One region of the Sphingomonas sp. CFBP 13733 genome, then DNA from elsewhere that is predicted to be linked to it. Evidence: predicted binding sites of a transcription regulator. Region 1 holds the regulator's gene; each other region holds the start of a gene.
What was found. The regulator LexA, encoded in region 1, represses DNA repair genes until DNA is damaged. The targets are predictions, from matches to a motif close to GTTCCNCNCTTGTTCT.
Positions count from the first base shown of each region.

Region 2: IFT71_RS18810 (LexA family protein) is a predicted target of LexA. The motif match lies at 2,349-2,364, and genes of this name have one in related genera.
Region 3: IFT71_RS19450 (ImuA family protein) is a predicted target of LexA. The motif match lies at 3,028-3,043, and genes of this name have one in related genera.
Region 4: recA (recombinase RecA) is a predicted target of LexA. The motif match lies at 1,800-1,815, and genes of this name have one in related genera.

Region 1 covers NZ_JACYUP010000004.1:535,134-539,603, reverse strand. Annotated here, with positions in the region: gene IFT71_RS15035 (HoxN/HupN/NixA family nickel/cobalt transporter) at 1-193, opposite strand, end outside; cobalamin riboswitch at 373-585, opposite strand; gene IFT71_RS15030 (molybdopterin molybdotransferase MoeA) at 823-2,007, shown strand; gene lexA (transcriptional repressor LexA) at 2,076-2,804, shown strand; gene IFT71_RS15020 (ComEC/Rec2 family competence protein) at 2,965-4,470, opposite strand, start outside.
Region 2 covers NZ_JACYUP010000008.1:46,816-51,285, reverse strand. Annotated here, with positions in the region: gene IFT71_RS18825 (KfrB domain-containing protein) at 1-85, shown strand, start outside; gene IFT71_RS18820 (hypothetical protein) at 85-378, shown strand; gene IFT71_RS18815 (Y-family DNA polymerase) at 607-1,869, opposite strand; gene IFT71_RS18810 (LexA family protein) at 1,878-2,312, opposite strand; gene IFT71_RS18805 (hypothetical protein) at 2,433-2,675, shown strand; gene IFT71_RS18800 (hypothetical protein) at 2,672-2,851, shown strand; gene IFT71_RS18795 (SOS response-associated peptidase family protein) at 2,862-3,494, shown strand; gene IFT71_RS18790 (relaxase/mobilization nuclease domain-containing protein) at 3,861-4,470, opposite strand, start outside.
Region 3 covers NZ_JACYUP010000010.1:34,376-38,845, reverse strand. Annotated here, with positions in the region: gene IFT71_RS19460 (error-prone DNA polymerase) at 1-550, opposite strand, end outside; gene IFT71_RS19455 (DNA polymerase Y family protein) at 547-2,331, opposite strand; gene IFT71_RS19450 (ImuA family protein) at 2,246-3,007, opposite strand; gene IFT71_RS19445 (hypothetical protein) at 3,203-3,649, shown strand; gene IFT71_RS19440 (hypothetical protein) at 3,646-3,822, opposite strand; gene IFT71_RS19435 (HU family DNA-binding protein) at 3,864-4,133, shown strand; gene IFT71_RS19430 (SOS response-associated peptidase) at 4,187-4,470, shown strand, end outside.
Region 4 covers NZ_JACYUP010000004.1:374,416-378,885, forward strand. Annotated here, with positions in the region: gene IFT71_RS14280 (tetratricopeptide repeat protein) at 1-700, shown strand, start outside; gene IFT71_RS14285 (4-(cytidine 5'-diphospho)-2-C-methyl-D-erythritol kinase) at 721-1,578, shown strand; gene recA (recombinase RecA) at 1,892-2,965, shown strand; gene IFT71_RS14295 (class I SAM-dependent methyltransferase) at 3,225-4,082, shown strand; gene IFT71_RS14300 (glutathione S-transferase family protein) at 4,079-4,470, shown strand, end outside.

The DNA of each region.
Region 1 (4,470 bases):
CCGCGATATGATCCGCGTCGACCGCATGCCGCAGCCCCAGCCCCCAGGCGAGCATCGCGGTGCCCAGCATCAGCGGCTGCGCCTGGAACAGCGCGAACGCCCATCCCCAGGCGGCGATATTGGCCGCCACCAGCATCGCGAACATCCAGCCGATCCGGTGTCGCGTCGAACGACCGGCGGTCCGCCCGGTCATGATCTTGGTCATTGGCACATCCCCGGCGTCCGACGAGGACGGGGGCCTGCCGCGAACGACCGGGACGCGCGCCGACCGGACGCCCTGAGCGGCCGGCATGCGTCGCCGATGCGGCCCCCGCCGCATGGTCGTCGCTCAGACGGCGTTCACCGTGCCTCGGCCACCCCCTGGACCGGGACAAGAGCGACCAGACGCCGGCAGGTCTCCTGGCTCACGGGTCAAGGCTCGACGCACACCTTCCCAGGCCATCGGCCCAGTGGCTGCCCCCGTCGCAGGGGGCGCGTGCGTGTCGCTCGCCGCTTACAGTTGCAGGGACAGCTGCGGTCTTGGGGCAAACCCCGCACCGCATTCCCATTCAAGCCCCGAGGGGCACCGACGCGATCTGTGCGGATCCGGCTTGCGTCGGACCTGCGCCACAGGGCTAGCGCGTTTTGCCTGCGCTGACGACAGGATTTGCGCGCGACGCAACGCAGGGCATGTCGTCCCATCTCACCGCAACGTCTGCCTTACCTCGTACGTTGATCGCATAACCGACCGGTGTCCTGCCGGTCGCGGCGTTGCCCGCTTTCCGCCCCGCGGCATTCGTGCGAGCAGCGCAGACCTTCATCGCCCCGCTGAACGGAGCCCGCATGCGCCCTCTCGTCCCCGTCGCCGAAGCCCAGTCCCGCCTCTTCGCCATGGCATCGCGCGTGCCGGCCGAAACCGTGCCGCTGCGCTCCGCGATGGGTCGCTGGGCGGCGGAGGACATTCTCGCCCGCCGCACCCAGCCTGCGACCGACCTTTCGGCGATGGACGGCTATGCGATCCGCTACGCCGATCTGCCCGGCCCCTGGACCGTCATCGGCGAGAGCGCGGCCGGCCGCCCCTTCGCCGGCACGCTCGCCCCGGGCGAGGCGACGCGCATCTTCACCGGCGCGGCGATGCCGCCCGGCGCTGATACCGTCCTTGTTCAGGAAGAGGCCGCGCGCGACGGCGACCGGCTGATGCTCGACGGCGAAGGCCCCGCCTTTGAAGGCCGCAACACACGCCGCAAGGGGCTCGACTTCGCGATCGGCACGCGGCTGATCGCGGCCGGCGATCGGCTGACGCCCGCGCGCATCGCGGTCGCTGCGACCGGCGGGCACGGCGCGCTGTCGGTCGGCCGCCGGCTGCGCGTCGCGGTCGCCGCGACGGGCGACGAACTCGTCCCGCCCGGCTCGACGAACGATCCCGTCCCGCTGCCGGAATCGAACGGCATCATGCTCGCCGCGATGCTTGCCGATCTGCCCGTCGACATCGTCGATCTGGGGATATTGCCTGATAGGCTCGACACGCTGCGTGACGCCTTTGCCGGGGTCGATGCCGATCTACTGGTGACCACGGGGGGCGCGTCGGTCGGCGATCACGACCTCGTCCGCCCCGCGATCGAGGCGGCTGGCGGGGCAATCGACTTCTGGCGGATCGCGCTGCGCCCGGGCAAGCCGATGATGGCGGGCGCGCTCGGGCGGACGATGCTGCTCGGCCTACCTGGCAATCCCGTCTCCGCCTTCGTCACCGCCATCCTCTTCGTCCGCCCCGTCGTCGCGCACATGCTCGGCGCGCGCGATCCCCTGCCGCAGACGACGCACGCGCTGCTCGGCGAGGATCTTCCGCCCAACCAGTCGCGGACCGACTATATGCGCGCCGAACTGCGCGACGGCCGCGCCTATGCCTCGACCATCCAGGACAGCTCGATGCTGCTGACGCTCGCCCGCTCGTCCTGCCTGATCATCCGCGATGGCGACGCGCCGGCGGCGAGGGCGGGCGACTCGGCGGAAATCCTCGTCATCGCGTGACGTCACCGCTTGACGAAGCTGCAAGTGTTCCATAGAAGTTCCTCGTCTGTTCCGGACGGAGAACCGTTATGCTCACGCGCAAGCAGCACGAGCTTGTCTGCTTCATCAATGACCGCCTCGCCGAGACGGGCGTGTCGCCCTCGTTCGAGGAGATGAAGGACGCGCTCGACCTGAAATCGAAATCGGGCGTGCACCGTCTGATCAGCGCGCTTGAAGAGCGCAACTTCATCCGGCGCCTGCCCAACCGGGCGCGCGCGCTCGAAGTGCTGCGAATGCCCGAGCGTCCCGAGGCTGCAATCGCACAGACTGCGGCGAAGTCGGGGCCGAAGGCGGCTGCGGCATCGGCCGGCACCGTATCTGCGCCGGACACGGCCAGCGCCACGCCCGCGTCGCCCGCCCGCATCGCGGCGAACGACGTCGTCGAGATCCCGCTGCACGGCCGGATCGCCGCCGGCGTCCCGATCGAAGCCTTTGAAGGCAGTTCGATGCTGGCCGTTCCGGCCGCATTGCTCGGCACCGGCGAGCATTATGCGCTGGAGGTTTCGGGGGACTCGATGGTCGAAGCCGGCATCCTCGACGGCGATTATGCGCTGATCCGCCGTACCGAGATCGCCCGCGACGGCGAAATCGTGGTCGCGCTGATCGAGGACAGCGAAGCGACGCTGAAATATTTCCGCCGCGAAGGCGCAATGGTCCGGCTCGACCCGGCCAACCGCGCCTATGACCCGCAGCGTTATGCGCCCGCACAGGTCCGGGTTCAGGGCAAGCTGTCGGGTATCCTGCGCCGCTACGACTGACGAATGCCGGGTGGCGCTGGCGGTCATCACCGCCACGCAACCGGCAGTGGCGTTCGTGACCAACGGCCCCAGGCACCATCGTCCGCGTTTCGGAATTGCGGCCCTCCCAATCGGAGGCCCCACCTTCGCAGGATCATGACCCGACATACCCAGTCGCGACCTATCGCTCTGACCACCCCCGAGCCGGCACTCGAAACCGGACCGACGCCGCCCCCCCGGCCAGCCCATGCTGATCGCCCGCCGCCCCGAACCGTCGCATTGGCCGCGCCAGCGTCGGTGGATCGCGCCACGGGTGCCGGTCCCCCGGATTGAGCACCGTCACCATCCGCCCCGTGGTCAACGTCAACGCGATCCCCCCGGTCCGCGCGAGCATCGACCGGTCGAGCTTCAGCCATCGCGGCGTACAACCGCGCGGCAGCCCGCGCTCGCTGATGACGATGTCCGCGCGCCGGCAGGCGGCAACCATCTCCGCGATCGGCACCCGGTAAACGCTGCGCGTGGCCAGCACGCGCCAAGCCCGGCCGTGGGCGACGACATCGGTCAGGCACAGGTCGCGGCTGCACCGCGCGTCGGGCTGATCCGCGAGCAGCAGCGGCTCACCATCGACCCCGCCATTCTCCGCCAGTGTATCGCGGACATAATCCCCCGCCCGATCGCGAAGCAGCGCGAGCCCGGCGGCGGTCCGGACCGCGACATGGCGACCATCGCCCGTGACCAGTATATCGGGTGACGGCGTCGTCAGCGCCCAGATCGCGCCAATCGCCAAGGGCAGCATTCCGATCCGTCGCCACCGCGTCCGCCACAGCGCGATCCACACCCCGCCGCCGACCATCAGCGCAAACGCCCCATCGGGAACCGCCGGCAGCGCGCGGACCGCGCCCGGTGCATGCGCCACGCCGCGCGCGAGCCACAGCAGCGCGTCGAGCGCATGCTGGACCAGCCACCAGGCGGGCGCGCCAATCCCGATCGTGTCGAGCAGCAGCGCCAGCGCCTCGAACGGCATCACGACAAACGTGGTCAGCGGGATCGCGACGATATTGGCGACCGCGCCGTACAGCCCGGCCTTGTGGAAATGATAGACTGCGATCGGCATCAGCGCCGCCTCGACGACGAGCCCGGTCAGCAGCAGCGACGCGGCGCCGCGCAAGAGGCGCCTGCCGCGGCCCTCGTCATGCGGCGCGAACGTGGCACGGACGACGGGATGCTCGTGCAACGCGATGATCGCGGTGATTGCGGCGAACGACAATTGGAAGCTCGGCCCGGCGAGCGATTCGGGCAGCGCGAGCATCACCGCGATCGCCCCCGTCGCGACCAGCCGCAACGTCATCGCCTCGCGCCCCATCGCCAGCGCGACCAGCACCAGCAACGCCGCGACGCACGAGCGGATTGTCGGCACCTGGCTGCCCGTCAGCACGGTGTAGCCGATCGCCGCCGCCGCACCGGCAAGCGCGGCGATCAACGGCAGTCGCGTGTGGAGGGCGAGCCACGGGCTGAGCGCGAGCAGCCGCAGCACGATCAGCATCGTCGCCGCGACCGCGGCGGTGATGTGGAGGCCGCTCACCGACAGGAGATGCGCCAGCCCGGCGCGCCGCATCGCCTCCGCATCCGCGTCGCTGATCGCGCCGACGTCGCCGGTCGCCAGCGCTGCGGCGATCCCGCCCGCGCT
Region 2 (4,470 bases), on a different contig from region 1:
GAACCGTTCCCCTGATCCTACCCCCCATCGAGGTATTCCCGGCCCCACGGTAGCGGCACGCGCAACGCCCGATCGTCAAAGATGATGACGGTTATCAATAACGTGGTGCCGGTGCTCGATCTCGTCATTCGCTTTACGGCTTGGATTTCCAGCCGCGACGCTAAAGGTTGGGAAGGTATATTTAAGTTTACCCTAGCCATCTGTGCATTGCTGGGCATCCTTCTCCCCTCGATCGGAGAATGGCTTGATAAGCGTTACCTCACGCACAAAAAAGATAACAAGTCTCTAGCGCTATCTTTTAAGGCTTATGGGCGTCTTTCCAGTGCACTCCTATTCGCTGGAGCAGCGGCCGGACTTTACTATGTTTCTGATTGGTAACGACTTATCGCCGTACGGTTGGAACAGGTGAAACAGTTACTTGCCCCCGCTTAAAACACCGCTTGCACTTTAGCCGCGCAATCGCCTGCGGCATTGTCTGCGGCAAACCGCCAAAGAGCTTCAACACGTTGGCGAACGGGACATTGATCGTCCGCCCGCAATGGCACACGATCCGCATATCTGCACGGTGACGCGCGTAATCCATCGTCGTTTCAAAACGCGCGGTACTCATCGCGCAACCGGGATTTCCGCGATGTTTGTCGTCCACGAATTAGATTTCTGGCTGCGCTTCGTGTCGAAAGCCTTTGGCCCGCGCCCCTGCGCCGCAACGGTGATCGTATCTCGCCCGAACCGTGCGTTTAGTCCGTCCATCGCGGCTAACAGGCCAGGAGCGCGCGGGTCGGGAATAGCGAACAAGTCGGTCTGTGCCGCTCCGGCCGGGTTTAGATCCTCCAGAAGCACGCCGCATTTCGTATATACCCCGCCCTCCTGAAACATCGCCTCGGTAAGCCTCGTTGCCATCGCGACAATTACGCGCGGGTCATGGCTCGCTGGGGACAAGCGCGCCGATCGCGATGCGCTCGGCGGATTCGGCCGGTATTTGCTGCCGTGCGCAAAGACTATCATGCGAGACGCCACCAGCCCCTGCGCGCGTATCTTCTCAGCCGCGCGAGCTGCGCGACGTGCCATCGCCTCGCATAGGTCGTCTAAGGTGCTGACAGGTGCGCCAAACTGCCGCGTGACGGCTGTTCCCTTCATAGCCTCCGGTTCAACTGTGAACTCGGCGCACTCGATACCGTTCAACTCACGCACAAGGCGCTCCAGAACGACTGTCCCGGCGTCTCTCGCGACCGCTGGGGGCAATGCAGCAAGGTCAGCCGTAGTTCGCACCCCTAGCGGCTTCAGGCGGGCCTCCAGAGCCTTACCTATCCCCCAAACCTCTCCGACCGGCCATTGCGCGAACAGCCGGCGACGCAATTCCTCGTCGTGAAGGTCGACGACGCCGCCCCAAATCTTTTCAGTCGCTTTTGCAAGAGCATTGGCAACCTTTGATAGCGTTCGTGTTGGTCCTAAGCCTATGCGGGTAGGCAAACCAACGCTTCGTGATATAGCATCAATGACGCGGTAAGCGGTTGCTACATCTCCAACGCCGCTAGGAAGAACAGGAAGACGAAAAAAGCTCTCGTCTATTGAATAGACTTCAACGGTATCAGAAAATTCTGCAATCACGGCATTGAAACGCCTATTTAGATCGGCGTACAATTCGTAATTAGACGAACGAACCTGTATTCTGTGACGTTTTACAACGTCGCGAGTCTTAAACATAGGATCGCCCATCTTTATATGCAGGGCTTTTGCTTCCTCGCTTCTAGCGATGGCGCATCCGTCGTTGTTGGATAGTACGATTACCGGCACGCCACGCAAGCGAGGATCAAAAAGCCGCTCGCTCGATACATAGAAGTTTGCCACGTCACAGATTGCGTAGGACATAGCTCGATCTAACGCCGGTAGTCGCGGACGCCCGATCGCACGACGCCCCACACGTCGACCGCCTCATCTGCGATCGTCACGGGGTAGCTCGTCGATACGTTGCGCGCCTCCAAGTGCGGCACACCTTCGCGGAACACCAGTTGGCGACATACGAACCCGCCATCTACAACCGCGATTACAATGTGACCGTCTGACGGGCGCGTGTCTCGGTCGACCACAACCACGTCGTTATCGTGGATTCCGGCGTCCCTCATGCTGCTTCCCTCGATCCGGAAAACAAAGCTCGCGGCTCGATCCAATCGTAACAGGTCCACCAGATTGACGGACTCGCAGGCCCAGTCCTGCGCGGGCGAGGGGAATCCAGCTCCAGCGGCTGCGAGAATGCGCGGAAATATGCCTAGCGGAATATCTGCGATCGGAATTGGCTGCATCAGCGGCAGCATTTTGGCGTCTCCCTTCGGCCCCTCATAACGCATCAAAGAACAGAAAGGGAACGGGTAAAGCTGCGCGACCGATCGCATTTTTGCGGCGTCGTCTTCGTGCTTTCGGATAGAATAGCGGGGATGGTCTACCGCAAGCCGCCCCCGCTCCCTGAACAAATGTCGCTTTACTGGTCCCACTGGTCGCCAGCTCGCCAGCGTGCCGAACAAGCGCGCTATTCTGAAATAGTCCGCGCCCGTGAAGTTCGGGACAAAGCGCTAGCCAAGTTGGACCGCGATAGGTTGCGCATCATCGCCACGTTCGACGCGAGCTGCCAAACCATCGAGGCCGTGTTTCTAGATACCGAAAAAAACGGCTGGGAATGACAGACGTTGCCGCCCGGCTATCGATGCCGCATCATTCTGCAATGGATAAGCCCGACGCCTTTGAACAATCCGCCCAAATCGTTGAAGCGTTCGCGGAAGGCGAAACCGACGATCGCGTTCTGGAGCTGCTGCGTAAGATCGCTCAAGCGATCCGTGACCACGCAATAGACGACTAGGGATCGCATAATGTGCAACCGCGCCCGCATGGACGGCGAACCGGAAACCCTATGGGGATCGGCGTCGAAGCTCTTTATCGAACGCCCCCGCGACAATCGGTTTAATCCGCGCGAGCTGCGACCAAAAAGCCGCAATTACATCATCCGCGAACAGGGCGGCGAACGCGCCTGGGACGTGATGACGTGGGACGTTACGGGCGGCAAAGCCCCTTGGCCCATGACGAACGTGCGGAACCTCGCGCTCCCACAATGGCGCAAACTGGCCGAGAAGCCGGAAAATCGCTGCCTCGTGCCTCTCACGGAGTTCTGCGAGTTCACCCCGGAGAAGCACGATCTGGAGGACGGCAAACCGCCCCTCAAAGGCGAAATGTGGTTCTCGGTGCCAAGTCAGCCTGTGTTCGCTGTTGCGGGATTCTGGCAGACCACAGCGGAGGGCAACGGCTTTACGATGGTGACGTGCGATCCCAATTCGCTGGTTAGCCCGATCCACCCCAACGCCATGATTACGATACTCGATCCCGACGATATCGAGACGTGGTTGCGCGGCTCATACGACGACGTTGTTCGGCTCCAAAAGCCTTTTGATCCCGATAAAATGACGGTGCGTGGCCCTGTCTTTCCGACACGCCGTAAAGAGCGATAGCTGGCAGAAAGTTCGTCCGGACGAACTTTCAGTCCGGCGATCGGTAGCCAGCCGGAGCGTTCGGGTCTGATTTCTTATAGCTTCCCCTGCGGGGGTTAGGGACAGCCTTCCCGTTAGAACGGCTGGTCACAACGGTATCGGGCTGCTTCGTTTGCACCGTGGCTTTCGCAGGGTCGCGATTACATGCCGCCAACGTCAGCGCCATCAGGACCGCAAGGGCGGGGGTCTTATAGCTTACGTTGGCTTTCGGCATTGTAGATCCCTTGAGCGTTTTTGCTGGTGCGATCATAGGCATGAGGTCGATACCGGGAAAGCCGTCTGTTCGTCGTGACCGAGAAAGTTCGTCCGGACGAACTTTCCGCCGATCTATCGGGTGCGATCGGGCCGCGTTGGCGTCTTCGGTATCTCGCGCTGCTTGTCGGGCGTCCGCTCTGGCTGCGGCTGTTGTGTCGGCCGTTGCCGTTCTGACCTTGTTGGAGGAACCGGCTCGGCTCGCGTCACTGGCTTACCCTCCCGATCCCGTTCGCTATCGCGGACATTCCTTGTCGCCTCTGCCATCTGCCGGGCTTGGTCGCGATCCCGTGTCATTGGATCAGGCATCGATGCGACGAACGCCCGCGTCTGCTCGGCCAGCTTTCGATCGGCGGGGTCGGCGCTGGCGTCCAGTTCGCTAGCGGCCTTCTCGTAAGACGCTCGCACCTCGGATTGCCGAACGATCGCGCTCACCTCCCAAGGTCGCGCCTTGGCTGGCTTCTCCTGTGCCATAGCTGCCGCCTCGGCTCGGCTCGATTGCAATACGCGGGGCAGCTCGGCCGTTCCGGCTTCCGCCCGATCGCGTATCTTACGGATAGGCGTCCGCTCCATCTTCTGAATAACGCCCCGCGCTCGGCGGGGTGTTGCCTCGGCTTCGATACCGCGCGCTCGTAACTCGCGTGCGAAGCTCTCGCGCCATCCGGCTAGATCGTCCTTTCTCGGA
Region 3 (4,470 bases), on a different contig from region 1:
GCACGTCGCCAGTCACAACCGCGCGCACTGCCGCTCCGCCAGCCTGTCGCGCCAGCGCATCGATGCGGACCGCGTCCCCTGGCCGGCGCCGTTGGAACAGCGCCATGTAGCCCCGACGCCCATAGATGGCCTTCAGATCCTTCAGCGCAGCAAGGTTCTCTTCGTCCGCCTCATGCGGAAGCAGAATTGCGACGACGCCTTCAGACCATGGTTCCAGATCGTGCCAGTGCAGCAGGCAACCGCCCTTGCCCGCCCGCTTCTTTCCGACGGTCAGCAATCGGGTGATCCGCGACCAGGCCGGGCGATCCGTTGGGTAAAGCAGCAGGCGACGGCCACACGATAGATCGATGCGCGTGCCCGCAATCGAGCGGACGCCAGTGGCTTTCTGCGCCTCCCATGCGCGCACGACGCCAGCGACCGTGCCGATGTCGCTGACCCCGATCGCCGGGTAGCCAAGCACGGCAGCGGCCGCGAACAGCTCGTCCGGACTGGACGCCCCGCGCAGGAGCGAGAAGTGCGTCAGCACCTGAAGCTCGACATAGTGGGTCATCCGAAGACCCCGTGCATCCACCAGGACAGGTCGCCGGTGTCGTCCTCAAAACCGTCGCCACGACGGAATACCCAGTAGCGACCGCCAGTCTCGTCCTCGACGCGGTAATAGTCGCGGACCGCCCACACCTCCGCATCACGCCGCCACCATTCGCCATGAACGCGTTCGGGACCGTCGCCGCCAACCACCCTGTACGTCGTGCCGCGCCACTCGAAGCGACGCGGAGGTTGGTCGGGCATCAGGGCGATCACGCGATGCAGTGGCTCTGGATGCGCGAAGAGGCGGATCGGCCGCTTCCACTCCGGCCATGTTCCCGGCAGCTCGTTGGGATCGGATTTGACCGCGGCGCGCTCCGGGACATGGCTTTCGACGGGAGCGATGCGGAAGACCGAGTGCATCCCGATTCTGCCTGCGATCAGGTCGACCAGGCGTGCGGGGTCGCGCACCAGCGTCTCGCCGGCGAGGACGGCGCCGAGATCAACCGCGTCGAGCGGCTCTGTGTGCGGCGCCACCATTTGAAACTGCTCGAGCCCCATGCCGGGATCGATGCGCTCGATCCGCAGCTTCAGCAGCCGCAGGAGGTGAGACACCTCCCGTGTCGGTCGGGATGTACCGACCGCGACAATTTGCTCGGTGCCATCGACGCGCATTCCCGTCAGGCGGAGCGAGCGTGCGCCAACCCCTTTTGCCTGCAGCAGCACGACAAGATCGCCCAAGAGGTCACCCATGACCTGTTCGATCGCCTCAGCCGTGCTGATCGGCTCCAGTAGCCGGCGTTCGACCGCCGGGACCTCGATGTCCTCTCGTGGGGTGATTGGCTCTGCGACACCGCCGAGGGCCTGATCGAGGCGTGTGATCGTCGGCAGTCCGAGACGGCGCGCAAGGGGTCCTCGCGCGACCGGCAGGAGATCCGCGATCCGCTCGAAACCGAATTTGCGCGCGGCGGTCAACGCCGTTGGCGTCAGGCGCAACGCGGCGATCGGCAATGGGCTGAGCGCCTCGACCGTACCGTGCGGCTCTATGCGAGTAAGATCGGCTTTGCCAAAACGGGCCAGCGCATGGGCGGCCCCCGGCGTATCGGCGACCGCGACGCGCGCGGTGAAGCCTGCACGACGGCAGAAGGCGAGCAGACGACGGCAGAACCGCTCTTCTCCGCCGTGGAGGTGGTCACAGCCAGCAAGATCAATCCAAAGACCATCAGCCGGTGTGACAGCCGCGATCGGCGACCAGCGCCTTACTGCGAGCAGCGCAAGGCGATCGAGTAGCGCAGCATCGGCTTCCGGCTCGACCGGACGGAAGTCTAGACCGGACACCAGCGCGCGGGCGTGGGTGGCGGCCATACCGGGATGGATGCCGAGCGCCTGCGCGCCGGTGCAGGCAGCGACTACCTCTTCGCGCCGGCCGACCTTGCCAACGAGAGCGAGCGGCGCGTGCTGGACAGGGGTCATAACTGGCGTGGCGAGCCGCAATGCAGGCGCCTGCCCCTTGTACGGTTGGCTTGCCGCTTCCGATCGCCTGCCGAGCTCCCGCATTGGCGGTTGCGCGTGGACGGGGAGCGACGCGATCTGCGCCTCGACCTCTTCGCGCGACTGGGCACTGGTTCGCGCCCAGCGGGCACCGGGGCGCCAACCGCCGCCCCGCGGTACCGAACAGGCACCCGGGTCGTCGTCGACCGGCAGTTGCAGGGCGGGCCGCTCAGGCGGCCACGTAGCGGGCCGTTCCAACCGTCTCAGCCGCTCGATGGCTAAGTTCGGCAGGAACAGCGAGACGACCCGTCTCATCGCTGCCCTCCACTATCAGGGAAAACCCCTCACCGCCGCGTTGCCGCGCCAGCTCGACCAACCATCTCGCTCGCCCTACACCCGCGACCTCCAGCCGCGCCGAAGGCGCGGAGCCGATCCGCCAGCGCGTCCACGCAGCGGATGGTTCGCAGAAAGGATCCTGGTCACGGCCACGTCGGCGACGCAGCAACAACACCGGAATGTCGGCTTCCGCCGCCACCAGCTGCAGGCGGCGGGTTGCAACCATCGACACCTTGCTCGCTTCTGCGATGATCGCCGATGGCGTCCCGTCGCGAACCGCGTCCTCGATTACGGCGAGCAACGCCGCGTCATCATAGGGCTGAGCATAGATGACATCTGACGAGGAAAGGCCTGCCTGAGCCAAAGCCGGCGCGTAGAGGTCGGTGCGGCACGTGGCCCACAAGACAGGACCGCTGGCATTGGCCGCTTCGCGCGCCGCAATGCCAGCAAGGAACAGTGTGGTTGCGGCATCATCCACCAATGATCCGCTACGCGCCGTCGCCTCGTGAAGCGCGCCGGCACGCAAGCCCCCAGCCCCAAGTCTGCTGTCGATCGCAGCTACGCCGAACGGCAGCACACGGTAGTCGGTGACCGGCGTGGCGATCGTCCGCAGGTGGGCAAGGCTGGTCGCAAGGGACTCGGGGGCGGGGGACATCATGGTCTAAGACTCTATTCGTTCCCTCTATGTTCCGTTACCAAGTCCTACATTGCAAGCGCTTTGATCGTCCCGATCCGGGCTGATGACCGGCCTTTCCCCTCGGCGTACGGAGGGGAACGAAAAAATACGAAGCGGCAACAAACGGCGAATTATTCGCTTTCGTTTGCCCGTTAGGTGACTCATAAAATCGTCATGCCGATCCGCCCTGAGAACCGCTGGCTCTACCCGATCGACTGGCGGCAGCTGTCGCAGACGGTTCGGTTCGACCGCGCCGGTGCCAAATGCGAGGGATGCGGCCGACCACATCTGCGCCGTGTGGTCCATCTCGGCGACGGACGTTGGTGGGATGCGGATGTCCGGTGCTGGCGGTCGGACCACGGCAAGCGTATTTCCATGAAAGCGGGGTTCGTGCTGGCGTCGATCCGGGTGACCTATGTCGTCCTGGCCTGCGCGCACCTCGATCACGATCCAGGCAACAGCGCGTCTTCGAACCTCAAGGCGTTATGTCAGCGCTGCCACATGATCCACGATGCAGCCGAGCATCGCTGGCAGCGCTGGTGGAATGTCTTTCGGCTCCGAGCCATCCGCGACCTCTACGAGGATCCTCGCGTCACGCGCGAACGCATCGCCAGCCGCTAGAGATCGATGTTGCGGGCCCGCATCGCTTCGGCTGTAAGGTCGGCGATCGGCCCCTGCCCTGAGGTGGCCTCATAGACTTCGGCGACATCGTGATCGGCAAGCTTATCGAGCATCAGCCGCACAGCCGCGACGCTCGAGTCGTCTAGTACGGTCTTTGTCTCGTCATTCGCCATGGCTAAGGTCCCGCCGGTGTTTCCAACGGAGAACGAATAAAATGAACGTAAGTGACCTGGCCAAGGGCGTCGCGGAAGCGACCGGATCGAACGAAGCCGATGCAAAGAAGGCGATCACCGCCGTATTCGACCAGATCGCGGCAGCAGCCGTGAAGGGCGAGGAGGTTTCGATTCCGGGTTTCGGCAAGTTCACCGTCAAGGACCGTCCAGAGCGCGACGGTCGCAACCCCGCGACCGGTGAAGCAATCAAGATCGCGGCCTCGAAGAAAGTTGCGTTCACGGCCGCCAAGGGGCTGAAGGACAAGATGTAAGACGTGTGCGCCGACGAGTAATCTTGTCGGCGCCAACCTGAAAGATAGGCTTCGTGTGCAACCGGTATCGTATGACGGCAAAAGAGGTCGACCTCGCGGTCACCTTCGGTATCCGGCCTCCTTATGAAAAGGACGAGGAATACCCCGTCGGTGACATCTTCCCGACGGGCAAGAAGACCCCATTCTACGGCAAGGTGATCGTGCAGGACGGCGTGGAGCGGAAGCTCGAGCGGATGGAATGGGGCGTGCCGACGCAGGTGCCCAGTGCCCGCGACCCTTCGGTTAAGCTTACGAAGTACGTGACGAACGTGCGAAACCTGAATTCCAGCTTCTGGCG
Region 4 (4,470 bases), 160 kb from region 1:
CGCTGAGGCGGCGATCGCTAAGCGTCTCGAAATCCTGTCCGTGGCGGGTCGCGACGACGCTGCGCTGCGCATCGCGGGGACGCGGGCCGAGCGACCGGAGGCGGTCGCCGGCGACTGGCAGCGTTACGCCGACCTGTTGCTGACGACCGGCGATGCGGCGGCGGCGGCGCAGTGGTATGGCCGGGTTCTGGCGGCGGACCGCAGCGCGCCGGCGGCCGCGCGCGGAAGCTGGGGGGCGTGGCTGCAATATGGCGGGGCGCTTGATCAGGCGGGCCGCTGGCCCGAGGCCCGCGTCGCGCTCCGCAAGGCGGTTGCCCTCGCCCCGACGCAACCGCTCGCGCTCAATTATCTGGGATTCGCGCAGGTCGAGCATGGCGACGACATCGCGGGTTCGATTCGCCTGCTCGAGCGGGCCAGCCGGCTCGATCCCGCCAATCCGTCCGTCACCGACTCGCTCGGCTGGGCCTATCACCGCGCCGGCGATACGCGGCGCGCGCTGCCGTTGCTCGAGCGTGCCGCGCAGGCGGAGCCGACCAATGCCGAAATCGGCGATCATCTCGGTGATGCCTATTGGAGCATGGGCCGACGCTACGAGGCGCGCTATGCGTGGCAGGCCGCGATCGTCACCGGCGATGCCGAGGAGCGCGCGCGCATCGCCGCGAAGATCGACACCGGCCTGCCGATCGCTGCGCGCCGCTGACCCCTGATCCCGAGACCCCGATGCCGACGACGACCGAAACCGCACCTGCCAAGATCAATCTCGCGCTGCATGTGCGTCACCGCCGCGCGGACGGCTATCACGAGCTCGAGACGCTGTTTGCCTTTGCCGCGCATGGCGACGTCGTCACGGTGCGCACGGCGGACGCGGACAGCTTTGCCATCATCGGACCGTTCGCCGCGGCATTGCGCCCGGCGGCGGGGGGCACCGACGCTGCGCCATGGGACGGCAACCTGGTGACGGCCGCGGCGGACGCGTTCGTCGCGACGTTCGGGATCGACGCGCATCACGCGATCACGCTCGACAAGCGGCTGCCGATCGCATCGGGGATCGGTGGCGGCTCCGCCGATGCCGCGGCGACGCTGCGCGCGCTGGCGCGGTTGCACGGCGTCGCGGTGCAGGATCCGGCTCTCCACGACATTGCCGCCCGACTGGGTGCGGACGTGCCTGCGTGCCTCGTCAACCGGACGACGTTCGGGACCGGGCGCGGCGACACGCTCGTCGAGGTCGATGGGCTGGCGGGAACGCCGTTGCTGTGCGTCAATCCGGGCGTGACGGTGTCGACCGCGGCGGTATTTGGCGCGTGGGACGGGATCGACCGCGGGCCGATTGGCGAGGGGCCGCTGCTCGAACGCGCGATCGCCGGGCGGAACGACCTCGAGGCGCCGGCCTGCGTGATCGCGCCGGAGATTGGCCGCGTCCGCGCGCTGCTGGAAGCGGCGTCGGGCGTGTTGCTCGCGCGCATGTCGGGGTCGGGGGCGACCTGCTTTGCGCTGTTCGACAGCATCGCGGCCCGCGATTCCGCGGCGACGGATGCCGCTGCGCAGGGCTGGTGGACGCTGGCGTGCGCGCTGCGCTGAACGCAGGTCAAATGCCGCGTTGAAACTGTTCGGCTTTGGGACTCCGGACGCTGTAAAATCGATTGCATCGCACCAGTCGGAAGCGTCAAATCGGGATGTCCACTACCGGATCGGCGCCACGGTTTGCCGACCGGCCCAAGGTTTCTCCCAAGACGCCGAAGCGGACCAATGATGGGAGGGCGGTCACCGAAAGGCGGCCGCCCTTTTTCACATTCCCCGATGTTCCGCACTTGTTCCGTGAGAACAAAAGCAATACATGGCGTTTGACGCGTTGAATGGCACGCGCGCTTGCTTTAGCGATGGGAGCTTATCGATGGCCGCTAATCTGAAAGTGATCGACACCGGCATGGCAACAGCAACCAACGACCGGCAAAAGGCGCTCGATGCCGCACTCGCGCAGATCGACCGCGCGTTCGGCAAGGGCTCGGCGATGCGTCTGGGCTCGAAGGAGACGATGCAGGTCGAGGTGATCTCGACCGGCTCGCTCGGTCTCGACATCGCGCTCGGCGTCGGCGGCCTGCCGCGTGGCCGCGTGATCGAGATCTACGGCCCCGAAAGCTCGGGCAAGACCACGCTCGCGCTCCACGTCATTGCCGAAGCGCAGAAGAATGGCGGCACCGCCGCGTTCGTCGACGCCGAGCATGCACTCGACCCGGTCTATGCCAAGAAGCTTGGCGTCAACATCGACGAGCTGATCGTATCGCAGCCGGACACCGGCGAGCAGGCGCTCGAGATCGTCGACACGCTGGTCCGCTCGAACGCGATCGACGTGCTCGTCGTTGATTCGGTCGCAGCACTCGTGCCGCGCGCCGAAATCGAGGGCGAGATGGGCGATAGCCATGTCGGGCTTCAGGCGCGTCTGATGTCGCAGAGCCTTCGCAAGCTGACCGGTTCGATCAGCCGGTCGCGCTGCATGGTGATCTTCATCAACCAGCTGCGCATGAAGATCGGCGTCATGTACGGCAACCCGGAGACGACGACGGGCGGCAACGCGCTGAAGTTCTACGCCTCGGTCCGTCTGGACATTCGCCGCATCGGTGCGGTCAAGGCGGGCGACGAGGTCACCGGCAACCAGACGCGCGTGAAGGTCGTCAAGAACAAGGTCGCGCCGCCGTTCAAGCAGGTCGAATTCGACATCATGTACGGGCAGGGCGTCTCGAAGCTCGGCGAGATCCTCGATCTCGGCGTGAAGGCCGGGCTGGTCGAGAAATCGGGTGCGTGGTTCAGCTATGACAGCGTCCGGCTCGGTCAGGGTCGCGAGAATTCGAAGACCTTCCTCAAGGACAATCCCGAGACTGCCGATCGTCTCGAAAAGCAGATCCGCGCGCGCACCGACAAGGTCGCCGAGGAAATGATGGTCGGTCCCGACGCCGAAGACGACGCCTGAGTGAGAGTCGGAGCCCTTTTCCTCGCGGGGAAGGGCTCCGCTTCCTGCGACAGGGCGAGGCAGCGTCCAGGGCTGATGGGTCGGGCGAGTCTCGTCTCGCCTGGTTAAGCTGATAGGCCGCAGCGGGACGCGTGTTGGGCGATCGTCCGGAAATCCAGCGAGCCTTGGCGGGCATATGCTTCACGACTTGCGTCAAACGCGCCACAAGAGCTGATCTTGTGCGCTCAGACGGGAGTTCGACCATGCGATACGGCGGATCATGACCAGTGATCGAGACTGGACCGGACGTGTCGGCGACATCTGGGCCACGGAATGGCGCCGTACCGACCGCAGCTTCGAGGGGCTTGCGCCCGTACTGAACGCCGCGATCCTTGCGGCGGCAGGCCCGCAGACCCGCACTATCGTCGATATCGGTTGCGGCGCCGGCGCCACGTCGCTGGCCAGCGCGGAGGCGCTGCCGGACGGGCAGGTGATCGGCATCGATCTTTCGCCGAGGCTGATCGCAGTGGCGAACCACCGCGCCGGGCACCTGACCAATGTCGTGTTCCGCTGCGCCGACGTCGCGGCGAGCGTCGAGACGCATGCGCCGATCGACCTCTATGTCTCGCGGCATGGGGTCATGTTTTTCGCCGATCCGGTGGCCGCCTTTGCCCGGCTCGTTGAGGCCGCCGCCCCCGGCGCCGCGCTCGTCTTCTCGTGCTTTGCCGAGCGTGCAGCCAATCGCTGGGCGGTGGAAACCGTCGCGGGTGCGGATGACGCATCCGGACCGACGGGGGCCATGACCGCGCCGGGGCCCTTTGCCTTTGCCGATCCCGCCTATGTCGCGGAGATGCTGAAGCAGGCCGGGTGGCGCGCGACGACACTACAGCGTGTCGAATTCGCTTATCGCGCGGGAGGCGGCGCGGATCCGGTGGCGGACGCGGTCGACTACCTCAGCCGGATCGGCCCCGCGGCGTCGCGGATCCGCGACTCGCACGACGCGGAACGCGAACAGGCGCTGGCGCGTCTGACCAGCGCCTGTGTCGATCGTCTGGCCGGGGATGCGGTCGAATTTCCGGCCGCTGCCTGGATATGGACGGCGCACGCAGCGCGCGACAGCCAAGGGAGCCTGCCATGATCACCGTCCACCATCTCGAAAACTCGCGGTCGCAGCGGATCCTGTGGATGCTCGAGGAACTTGGGTTGTCCTATGAGATCAAGCGCTATGCGCGCGATCCAAAGACGATGCTCGCACCCCCGGAACTGAAGGCGGTCCATCCGCTCGGCAAGTCGCCGGTGATCGAGGACCGCGACGTCGAGGGAGGCCGGGTCGTGGCGGAGACCGGCGCTATCGTCGAGTATCTCGTCGACAAGGCGGACGGGCGGCTCGGGGCCCCCGCCAAGCGCGCGGATGCGCTGCGCTATCGGTTCTGGCTGCATTATGCCGAAGGCTCGATGATGCCGCCGCTGCTGCTCAAGCTGGTGCTCGCGAAGATTCCGGTGATGGGGAAGATCGCGCTGAAGCG